DNA from 3 places in the Streptomyces sp. NPDC052107 genome. Region 2 is predicted to be linked to each of the others. Evidence: riboswitches for the same ligand, from Rfam matches in the RefSeq annotation. Region 2 holds a riboswitch; each other region holds the start of a gene.

Region 1 (3,264 bases), on a different contig from region 2:
CAAGTGACCCAGCTCGCCACCATGGACTTCCACCCCCAGCCGCAGCCCGGCGAGGCCAGGCCGTGGGCGTTCCCGGCGCCCGAGCGCACCGCGCTCGACAACGGCCTGACCGTGCTGCGCTGCCACCGCCCCGGCCAGCAGGTCGTCGCCGTCGAGGTGCTGCTGGACGCGCCCCTGGACGCCGAGCCGTCGGGCCTGGACGGCGTCGCCACGATCATGGCGCGGGCCTTCTCCGAGGGCACCGACAAGCACTCCGCCGAGGAGTTCGCCGCCGAGCTGGAGCGCGCGGGCGCCACGCTGGACTCGCACGCCGACCACCCCGGCGTCCGGCTCAGCCTGGAGGTCCCGGCCTCCCGCCTGGCCAAGGGCCTCGGCCTGCTCGCCGACGCGCTGCGCGCGCCCGCCTTCGCCGACAGCGAGGTGGAGCGGCTGGTCCGCAACCGCCTGGACGAGATCCCGCACGAGCTGGCCAACCCCTCCCGCCGGGCCGCCAAGGAGCTCTCCAAGGAGCTGTTCCCGGTGGTCTCGCGCATGTCACGCCCCCGCCAGGGCACCGAGGAGACCGTCGAGAAGATCGACGCCGCCGCCGTACGCGCCTTCTACGGCCGGCACGTACGCCCCGCCACGGCCACGGCGGTCGTGGTCGGCGACCTCACCGGCGTCGACCTGGACGCGCTGCTCGGCGACACCCTGGGCGCCTGGACCGGCACCCCGGGCGAGCCGCGGCCCGTGCCGCCGGTGACCGCCGACGACACCGGGCGCGTGGTTATCGTGGACCGGCCCGGCGCCGTGCAGACGCAGCTGCTCATCGGCCGCGTCGGCCCCGACCGGCACGACCGTGTGTGGCCCGCCCAGGTGCTCGGCACCTACTGCCTGGGCGGCACCCTCACCTCCCGCCTGGACCGCGTCCTGCGCGAGGAGAAGGGCTACACCTACGGTGTGCGCGCCTTCGGCCAGGTCCTCAGGTCCGCGCCGGACGGCACGGGCACGTCGATGCTCGCCATCAGCGGTTCCGTGGACACCCCCAACACCGGCCCGGCGCTTGAGGACCTGTGGAAGGTGCTGCGCGCCCTCGCGGCGGACGGCCTGACCGACGCCGAGCGGGACGTGGCCGTGCAGAACCTCGTCGGGGTGGCGCCGCTGAAGTACGAGACCGCGGCGGCCGTCGCGAGCACGCTGGCCGACCAGGTCGAGCAGTACCTGCCCGACGACTTCCAGGCGACGCTGTATCAGCAGCTGGCCGCGACGGGCACGGTGGAGGCCACGGCGGCCGTCGTGAACGCCTTCCCGGTGGACCGCCTGGTGACCGTCCTCGTCGGTGACGCCGCCCAGATCAAGGCGCCGGTGGAGGCGCTCGGCATCGGTGAAGTGACCGTGGTGTCGGCCGAGTAGGGCGAGCCGTCGCAGCGGCCGGGTACGCCCGAGAGGCCGCACACGCGCGTGGGGCCCTGACGGTCTACGGACCGTCAGGGCCTCCGCTGTTCCAGACCCTTCCCCAGATGCCCGATTTGAGGCGGAGGTTGCCTGTCTGCCCTGTGGGATGCGCTACAAAAGCCCGGATCGGTTTGGGGTTCGAAAGCGGGCTTACGTAGCGTCGCCCAGGCTGTTCGTCGGTAGGCAGTGCGCCGCACCCGCGGCACCGGACAGCCATCGCCGAGTCCCCGTACGGCGCGAGCCAGGGGAGCCGGGGACCCACGCAGTCCCTGGGGTGAATCGGGCGCCCGCGCGAGCCGCGAGGGGGCCCGTAGGAGACCTTCCTGCTCCGAACCCGTCAGCTAACCCGGTAGGCGAGAGGGAAGGAAAGGACCAGCCACTCCATGGCGTTCATGTGCGCCACCGGGAAGCACCGCAAGCCCGGCCGGGTCAAGCGCACCACCGCTCAGGCGGCGGGCATCGCGGCCCTCACCACCACCGGTGTCATCGGCACCCTCGCCGCCTCCCCGGCGCTCGCCGCCGAGAACACCGTGGAGCAGACCGGCCTCACGCCGGTCCTCACCCTGAGCGACGACGTGGCCGAGCACATCGACGCGCAGGCCGCCGCGCAGCAGCAGGCCGCCGAGCAGAAGGCGGCCGAGGAGGCCGCCGCCGAGAAGGCGAAGCAGGAGCGCGAGGCCAGGGCCCGCGCCGCCCGGGAGGCCGAGCGCAAGCGCCTGATGAACACCTTCGTCGCCCCGATCGCGAACTCCTACGTCTCCACCGGCTACCGGGCGAGCAGTTCCCTGTGGTCCTCCGGCTCGCACACCGGCATCGACTTCCACGCGGCGAGCGGCACCCCCGTCCACGCGGTCGGCTCCGGCACCGTCGTCTCCACCGGCTGGGGCGGCGCGTACGGCAACCAGATCGTGATCAAGATGGCCGACGGCATGTACACCCAGTACGGCCACCTGTCGTCGATCGGCGTCTCGGTGGGCCAGCAGGTCACCCCGGGCCGGCAGATCGGCCTGTCCGGCGCGACCGGCAACACCACCGGCCCGCACCTGCACTTCGAGGCCCGCACGACCCCCGACTACGGCTCGGACGTCGACCCCGTCGCCTACCTCCGCAAGCACGGCGTGAACGTCTGACGCCCCCCTCGCGCGGCATGCGAAGCCCCGGCTCACCGAGCCGGGCTTTCGTCGTTTTTTCGCGGGCGCGACCCGATCCGCTGACCAAAAAATATCCATGGATTCCGGTCCGCCGTCGGAAATTCCGGCTCATTGGAATAGAGTCACGGAACACGCGTCCATCGTCGACGTTTCACGGGGATTAAGGCGGAGGTCGGTCATGCGTATTCCGGCGCACTCGGTGTGCACGGCCATCCGGGATGACATCGTCGCGGGTGTCTACGAGCGCGGCGGCCGACTGACCGAGGAAGTCCTCGCCCGCCGCTACGGCGTCTCGCGCGTCCCCGTCCGCGAGGCCCTGCGCACCCTGGAGGCCGAGGGCTTCGTGGTGACCCGCCGGCACGCGGGCGCGTGTGTGGCCGAGCCGACCGAGCAGGAGGCCGCCGACCTGCTGGACATGCGCCTGCTGCTGGAGCCGCTCGGGGCCGCCCGGGCTGCCCAGCGGCGCACCGAGGCCCATCTGAAAGTGCTGCGCGGCCTGGTCAGGCTGGGCCAGGAGCGGGCCAGGCGGGGACACAGCGAGGATCTGCGCTCGCTGGGCGGCTGGTTCCACGAGACGCTCGCCCAGGCCTGCGGCAGCCCCTCGCTGACCGCGATGCTCACCCAGCTCCGGCACAAGATCGCCTGGATGTACGCCGTGGAGGCGCCACCGAGCCCGGTG
Region 2 (3,264 bases):
GAGCGGTAGTTCTGCTCCAGGAGGATCGTCGTCGCGTTCGGGTAGTCCTCCTCGAACTGGAGGATGTTGCGGATCGTCGCGCCCCGGAAGGCGTAGATGGACTGGTCCGCGTCACCCACGACGCACAGTTCGGCGGGCGGGAGGTCATGCTCGCCGGGCGGGGTGTCGCCGTCCTCGGCGGAGCGCTCTCCCGTGCCCACGAGTTCCCGTACGAGCGCGTACTGGGCGTGGTTGGTGTCCTGGTATTCATCGACCAGAACGTGCCGGAAGCGACGGCGGTAGTGCTCGGCGACGTCCGGGAAGGCGCGCAGCAGGTTGACCGTCGTCATGATCAGGTCGTCGAAGTCGAGCGCGTTGGCCTCGCGCAGCCGCGACTGATAGAGCGCGTAGGCCTGGGCGAGGGTCTTCTCGAAGCCGTCGGTGGCTTGGGCGGCGAAGTCCTCCTCGTCGATCAGCTCGTTCTTCAGGTTGCTGATCTTCGCGCTGAACGACTTCGGCGGGAAGCGCTTTGGGTCGAGGTCCAGGTCGCGGCAGACCAGGGCCATCAGGCGCTTGCTGTCGGCGGCGTCGTAGATCGAGAACGACGACGTGAATCCGAGCTTCTTGCTCTCCCGGCGCAGGATGCGCACGCACGCGCTGTGGAAGGTCATCACCCACATCGCGTTCGCGCGCGGGCCGACGAGCTGCTCGACGCGCTCCTTCATCTCGCCCGCGGCCTTGTTGGTGAAGGTGATCGCGAGGATCTGGCCCGGGTGCACGTGCCGCTCGGCGAGCAGGTGGGCGATGCGGTGGGTGAGCACACGGGTCTTGCCGGAGCCGGCGCCGGCGACGATGAGCAATGGGGAGCCGGCGTGCACGACCGCGGCGCGCTGGTTGTCGTTCAGCCCCGCCAGCAGGGCCGCCGCGTCGAGGGCGGGACGCGGGGCGCCGTCGCGGTAGTACGCGTCCCGGTCCGGCGGCACGTCGAACTTCCCGCCGAACAGATCGTCCGGAAGCGGCTCCGGAGCGTGATCGTCCTCGGGCGGCGGCGGGGGCTCCTCCTCACGCCCGCGAGGGGCCTGGAGGTCCGCCAGGAAGCTGTCGTCAAAGAGGCTGCTCATCGCTCTACGAGTCTAGGGCGCCCCACCGACAACCGGTCGCCGTCCCCGGAACATGGCCGGTCCGGAACACAGTTGATCTTGACCGCCGAGCGGCCCGCATCCTGCTCACACAGGGGAACCGTCCGATGACACAGGAGCGAAACCTGGCTCAGGTCACGAAAATGTATCGGACATATCACGCACCAACCTTCACAGGAGTCACACGAGTTGGCTAGCGTGCGTCCGGGCCGTACGACCCCTACCGGCGAACCTCGCCGGGCCGCGCGGCCTCCGCCGAGTCCGGCGCGCCGCAGGGCGCCCGGAGCCGGGGACCCACCGACCTTGGGGTGAATCGGCCGGCTCCCACCCGGGACGCCGCCGTAGGGCAACCCTTCCGAACCACCGCCCGAACCCGACAGCTAACCCGGTAGGCGGCCCATTGGAAGGAGTCGCCTCCCTTGGCGTCGCACCGCAAGCCGCGCCCCGGCGGGACCATCGGAACGGGTCTTCGCACCCCCGCCCTCGCCACCGCCGCCCTCACCTCCATGGCCGTGCTCTCGCAGACCGCAGAGGCCGCCCCCAGTACCGATCACGCCAAGCCGAGCCTGGAGGAGGTCGAGAAGAAGGTCGACGATCTGTACCGCCAGGCGGAGTCGGCGACCCAGAAGTACAACGCGGCCAAGGAGCGGACCGGTAAGCAGAGGGGCCGCGTCGACGCCCTCCGCGACGACCTCGCCCAGCGCACCGAACGCCTCAACAAGGCCCGCGAGGAGCTGGGCTCGTTCGCCGCGGCCCAGTACCGCACCGGCGCCGCCGCTCCCGACACGGCCACCTTCCTGCTGGCGAACGACCCGCAGGACTACTTCGACCAGACCCAGCTGATGAACCGGCTGACCTCGCGGGAGAAGACCGCGGTCGACGACTACATCGGCGAGCAGGCCGCGACCATGAAGAAGCGGCGGGAGGCCGCGGAGAGCCTGCAGACGCTGAACGTCTCACAGCACGACCTGCAGACCGCCAAGTCCACCGTCCAGAAGAAACTGGCCTCGGCCCGTGAGCTGCTGTCGCGGCTGAACGCCCAGGAGAAAGCCCGGCTGGCCGCCATCGAGCGGGAGAAGCAGCAGGAGGCGGCGCGCAAGGCGGCCGAGCTGGCGAAGCAGCAGGCGGCCCAGCAGCAGGCAGCTCAACAGCAGGCCGACTCGTCCTCCTCGTCCTCCTCGTCCACGGGGTCCGGGTCCGGATCCGGTTCGACGGGCTCCGGCTCGACCGGGTCCACCACCACATCCAGCTCGTACGACACGAAGGCCGAGAAGGCGATCGCCTTCGCCCGCGCACAGATCGGCAAGCCGTACGTGTGGGGCGCGACCGGGCCGGACTCCTACGACTGCTCGGGCCTCACCCAGGCCGCCTGGAAGGCCGGCGGCGTCTCACTTCCGCGCACCACGTACGACCAGGTCAATGCGGGCACCACGGTCTCGCTCGCCGACGCGCGCCCGGGCGACCTGATCTTCTTCTACGACGACATCAGCCACGTCGGCATGTACATAGGCAACGGCATGATGATCCACGCCCCGAAGCCGGGCGCGTACGTCCGCGAGGAGTCCATCTACTACGGCGGAGAGTCGATCATCCACAGCGTGGTCCGCCCGGGCTGAGGCCCGCCCCGGGCACGGGCGCGCCTCAGCCCTTCGACGCTCCACGCGGGCGTACCGGCGAATCGGACGGCCGCGTGGGCGCGTGCCCATGTCTTGGGCTGCCACGCGCGTGCCGACGTTTCGGGCTGCCACGCGCCCGTGACGGTGCCTTGGCCTCCAGGCGCGCGTCGGCGAATCACGTGGCCATCCACGTGCGCGTACCGGCGTTTCTCGCGCCCACGCGCGCGTGCGGCCTCTTCTTCGTCCACGTGCGCGTGCCGGGGTCTTCTCCGTCCCCGCCCGCGTGCGGCCCTTCATCCGCCCACGCGCACGTGTCGGCTTTCCTGTGTCCACGCGCGGGCTGCCCGCTCTTCCGGCCTCACGCACGCGTACCGGCGTTTTCGGTCTTCACGCGCGCGTGCCCTTCCGGGCAGCGACGCCCCGGCTCCCTAGCATCGGGCCCATGCCCGGCATCTCAGATCTGCGCGCGTGGTGGGCGGGGCGGTCCCCCGCGGCCGGGGCCGCCGTGATGGCGACCGGCATCCTGTCGG
Region 3 (3,264 bases), on a different contig from region 2:
CGCGGCCCGGGTCCGGGCGGGCCGGCCGGAGTACCCGCTGAAGGTGACCGTCACCGCCACCGGCGACCTCGACCCCGACGCAAACTTCTGGCACACCGGCGGCGCCAAGCTCGTCTACACGACCGACCAGGGCGCCGAGCAGGCCGCCCGCCGCGTCGGCAACGCCGCCGACATCGTCCCGCTCGGCCCCGGCCTCGACTGGCGGGCCCTGCTGACCCACCTGCACGACGTGCGCGGAGTCGGACGGCTGATGGTCGAGGGCGGCGGCACGGTCCACACCCAGCTGCTGCAGCTGGGCCTCGCCGACGAGCTCCAGCTGGTCCTCGCGCCGCTCTTCGTCGGCGACCCGGCCGCGCCCCGTCTGTTCGGCCCCGGCAACTACCAGGCCGGTCGGCTGCGCCTGACCGAGACCCGCCGTATCGAGGACGTGGTTCTCATGCGCTACGAGCCCACCGCGCCCGGCAGCGGTCCCGTCGCCACCGCCGCCGACCGTCACTGGCTGCGCACCGCATGTGAACTCGCCGCGCTGTGTCCGCCCTCGGAGACGGCGTTCAGCGTCGGCGCGGTGGTGGTGGCCGCCGACGGTACGGAGCTGGCCCGCGGGCACTCCCGGGAGGGTGACGATCCCGTGGTGCATGCGGAGGAGGCCGCGCTCGCGAAGATCGACCCGGCGGATCCGCGACTGGCTGCCGCCACGGTGTACAGCAGCCTGGAGCCCTGCGCCCGGCGGGCCTCGCGGCCCGCGCCCTGTGCCGAGCTCATTCTTCGGGCGGGGGTACGGCGGGTGGTCACTGCTTGGCGCGAGCCGGACACGTTCGTGGCGGCGGCCGACGGTACGGGGATTCTGGTCAAGGCGGGTGCCGAGGTGGTCGTCCTGCCCGAGTTGGAGGGACCCGCCAAGGCGCCGAACGGGCATCTGCTGGGCTGAGGCGCCCGATCAAAGGCTCAGGGCCCGGAATCCAAGAGATTCCGGGCCCTGAGCCTTCAGTAGCGGGGACAGGATTTGAACCTGCGACCTCTGGGTTATGAGCCCAGCGAGCTACCGAGCTGCTCCACCCCGCGTCGTTGTGTCTCTACTGTACACCACGCACTCATCCGATCGGCGCACACCGGTCGCCCACGCCGCACCACGCCCGTGATCGCCTTCACCGACGGTGACCGGACGACCGCCCTCCGCATAACATCTGAGTCACCATCAAAAACGCGGACGCTCCTGAGCGATGGCCAACTCGCCCGGTTTGCAGTGCTCCTGACCGGTAAGTCCGCCGTCGAAAGCGTTAATGATCAAGCCGAACGGCTTGGAAAGTGGCTGCCAGGTCTATTAACGTTCGATAACGCAGCGCGGTTGTCCCAGCCGTCACAAGAGGCGGCTCCGTGTGCACGCGCCGAATCCCGCAAGGGAACCGGGGAACCACCACATTGGGGTGAATCGCGCGGATGCCAGCCGGTATACGCGCGTAGGAGACCTTCCTGCTCCGAACCCGTCAGCTAACCCGGTAGGCGGAGGAAGGAAAGGAGTGCGCCCGAGTGGCGTCCAACCGGCCCGCCCCAGAAGCCCCGTTCGTGCCCGCGCAAGCCCAGCCGGAGACCTTCGGCTACGGCGCCTACCGCGCCGAGGAGGGGCCCTGGGAGGAGTGGGACCCCACCGAGGACTCCGTCGCCCCGGTCCGTGGCCGGCACCGCGTCGCCAAGCAGCGCGGCGGCTTCGCACGCAGCTCCACCGTCCTCGGCGTCGGCGTGATGGCCGCGGTCGGCGCGGGCGGCATGGCCAGCGCCAACACCGGCAAGCCGCCGGTCTCCATATCCATGCCGGACCTGGACTCCGTCGAGCACATCTTCGACGGCGGCTCCTCCGACACGCCGCAGGCCACCACCACCGGACTCAGCCACGTGGGCGTGACCACCGACAGCGCCGACAGCGGCAACGCCGGCGAGGCCCTGCGCAACCGGATCATGGCCCAGGCCGAGCAGCAGAAGGGCCAGGCCGACAACAAGGCCACCGCCGCCGCGATCGCCGCGGCCGACCAGCAGGCCGCCGCCGCGGCCGCCAAGGCGGAGAAGGAGGCCGCCGCCAAGGCCGCCGCCGCCAAGGAAAAGGCGGAGGCCGACGCCGAGAAGGCCGCCGAGGCCAAGCGGCTGGCCGAACTGGCCAAGCAGTACCAGCTGCCCGTCGTCTCGTACACGATCACCGGCACCTTCGGGCAGCCCGGCGCGATGTGGTCCTCCGGCTACCACACCGGCCTCGACTTCGCCGCCCCCACCGGCACTCTCATCAAGGCCGTCCACAGCGGCACGGTGACCCAGGCCGGCTGGGCGGGCGCCTACGGCTACCGCACCGTCATCACCCTGGACGACGGCACCGAGCTGTGGTTCTGCCACCAGTCATCGATCAACGTCTCCGTCGGCCAGAAGGTCTCCACCGGCCAGGTCATCGGCCGCGTCGGCGCCACCGGCAACGTCACCGGCCCCCACCTCCACCTGGAGGTCCACCCGAACGGCCAGGCCACCGCCGTCGACCCGGCGCCGTGGCTGCGCGACAAGGGCCTCAACCCCTGACAGCCGTCCGTACGAGGGACTTCGCACCGGCGGCGGAATGCGATCATCCGCCGCCGGTGTTGATGTAGAGCATGACTTCTCTGCGCACACTCGGTTCCTCCGACCTCGAGGTCTTCCCGCTCTGCCTCGGCGGCAACGTCTTCGGCTGGACCGCCGACGAGGAGACCTCCTTCGCCGTCCTGGACGCCTATACGGCCGCCGGTGGCAACTTCATCGACACCGCGGACTCCTACTCGGCCTGGATCGAGGGCCACAAGGGCGGCGAGTCCGAGACGGTCATCGGCAAGTGGGTCAAGTCCCGCGGCAACCGTGACCGTGTCGTCATCGCCACCAAGGTCAGCCAGCACCCCGAGTTCCAGGGACTGTCCGCCGCCAACATCAAGGCCGCCGCGGACGCCTCCCTGCGCCGTCTGGACACCGACTACATCGACCTCTACTACACCCACTTCGACAAGCCCGAGGTCCCGGTCGAGGAGATCATCGGCGCGCTGGACGAGCTGGTGAAGGCGGGCAAGGTCCGTCACATCGCCGCCTCCAACATCAGCCCCGAGCGCCTGAAGGCCTCGCTCGACTTCTCCGACCGTGAGGGCCTGGCCCGCTATGTCGCCCTCCAGCCCCACTACAACCTGGTCTCCCGCGACACCTACGAGGGCCCGCTGCAGAACCTGGCCGCCAAGGAGGGCCTGTCCTCGGTGCCCTACTTCTCCC

What was found. Region 2 has a riboswitch for cyclic di-AMP ahead of AB0M27_RS17405 (NlpC/P60 family protein). Riboswitches for the same ligand answer to the same signal wherever they lie in the genome.
Positions count from the first base shown of each region.
Region 1: linked by a shared signal. The riboswitch ahead of AB0M27_RS24300 (M23 family metallopeptidase) and the one ahead of AB0M27_RS17405 (NlpC/P60 family protein) in region 2 are both predicted to bind cyclic di-AMP.
Region 3: linked by a shared signal. The riboswitch ahead of AB0M27_RS35050 (M23 family metallopeptidase) and the one ahead of AB0M27_RS17405 (NlpC/P60 family protein) in region 2 are both predicted to bind cyclic di-AMP.

Region 1 is NZ_JBFAWG010000023.1:23,255-26,518, reverse strand. It holds gene AB0M27_RS24310 (pitrilysin family protein) at 1-7, shown strand, start outside; gene AB0M27_RS24305 (pitrilysin family protein) at 4-1,392, shown strand; cyclic di-AMP (ydaO/yuaA leader) riboswitch at 1,642-1,805, shown strand; gene AB0M27_RS24300 (M23 family metallopeptidase) at 1,818-2,564, shown strand; gene AB0M27_RS24295 (GntR family transcriptional regulator) at 2,764-3,264, shown strand, end outside.
Region 2 is NZ_JBFAWG010000013.1:123,134-126,397, forward strand. It holds gene pcrA (DNA helicase PcrA) at 1-1,100, opposite strand, end outside; cyclic di-AMP (ydaO/yuaA leader) riboswitch at 1,362-1,530, shown strand; gene AB0M27_RS17405 (NlpC/P60 family protein) at 1,538-2,734, shown strand; gene AB0M27_RS17410 (tellurite resistance/C4-dicarboxylate transporter family protein) at 3,177-3,264, shown strand, end outside.
Region 3 is NZ_JBFAWG010000056.1:21,073-24,336, reverse strand. It holds gene AB0M27_RS35060 (dihydrofolate reductase family protein) at 1-928, shown strand, start outside; tRNA gene AB0M27_RS35055 (tRNA-Met) at 989-1,062, opposite strand; cyclic di-AMP (ydaO/yuaA leader) riboswitch at 1,374-1,520, shown strand; gene AB0M27_RS35050 (M23 family metallopeptidase) at 1,528-2,556, shown strand; gene AB0M27_RS35045 (aldo/keto reductase) at 2,628-3,264, shown strand, end outside.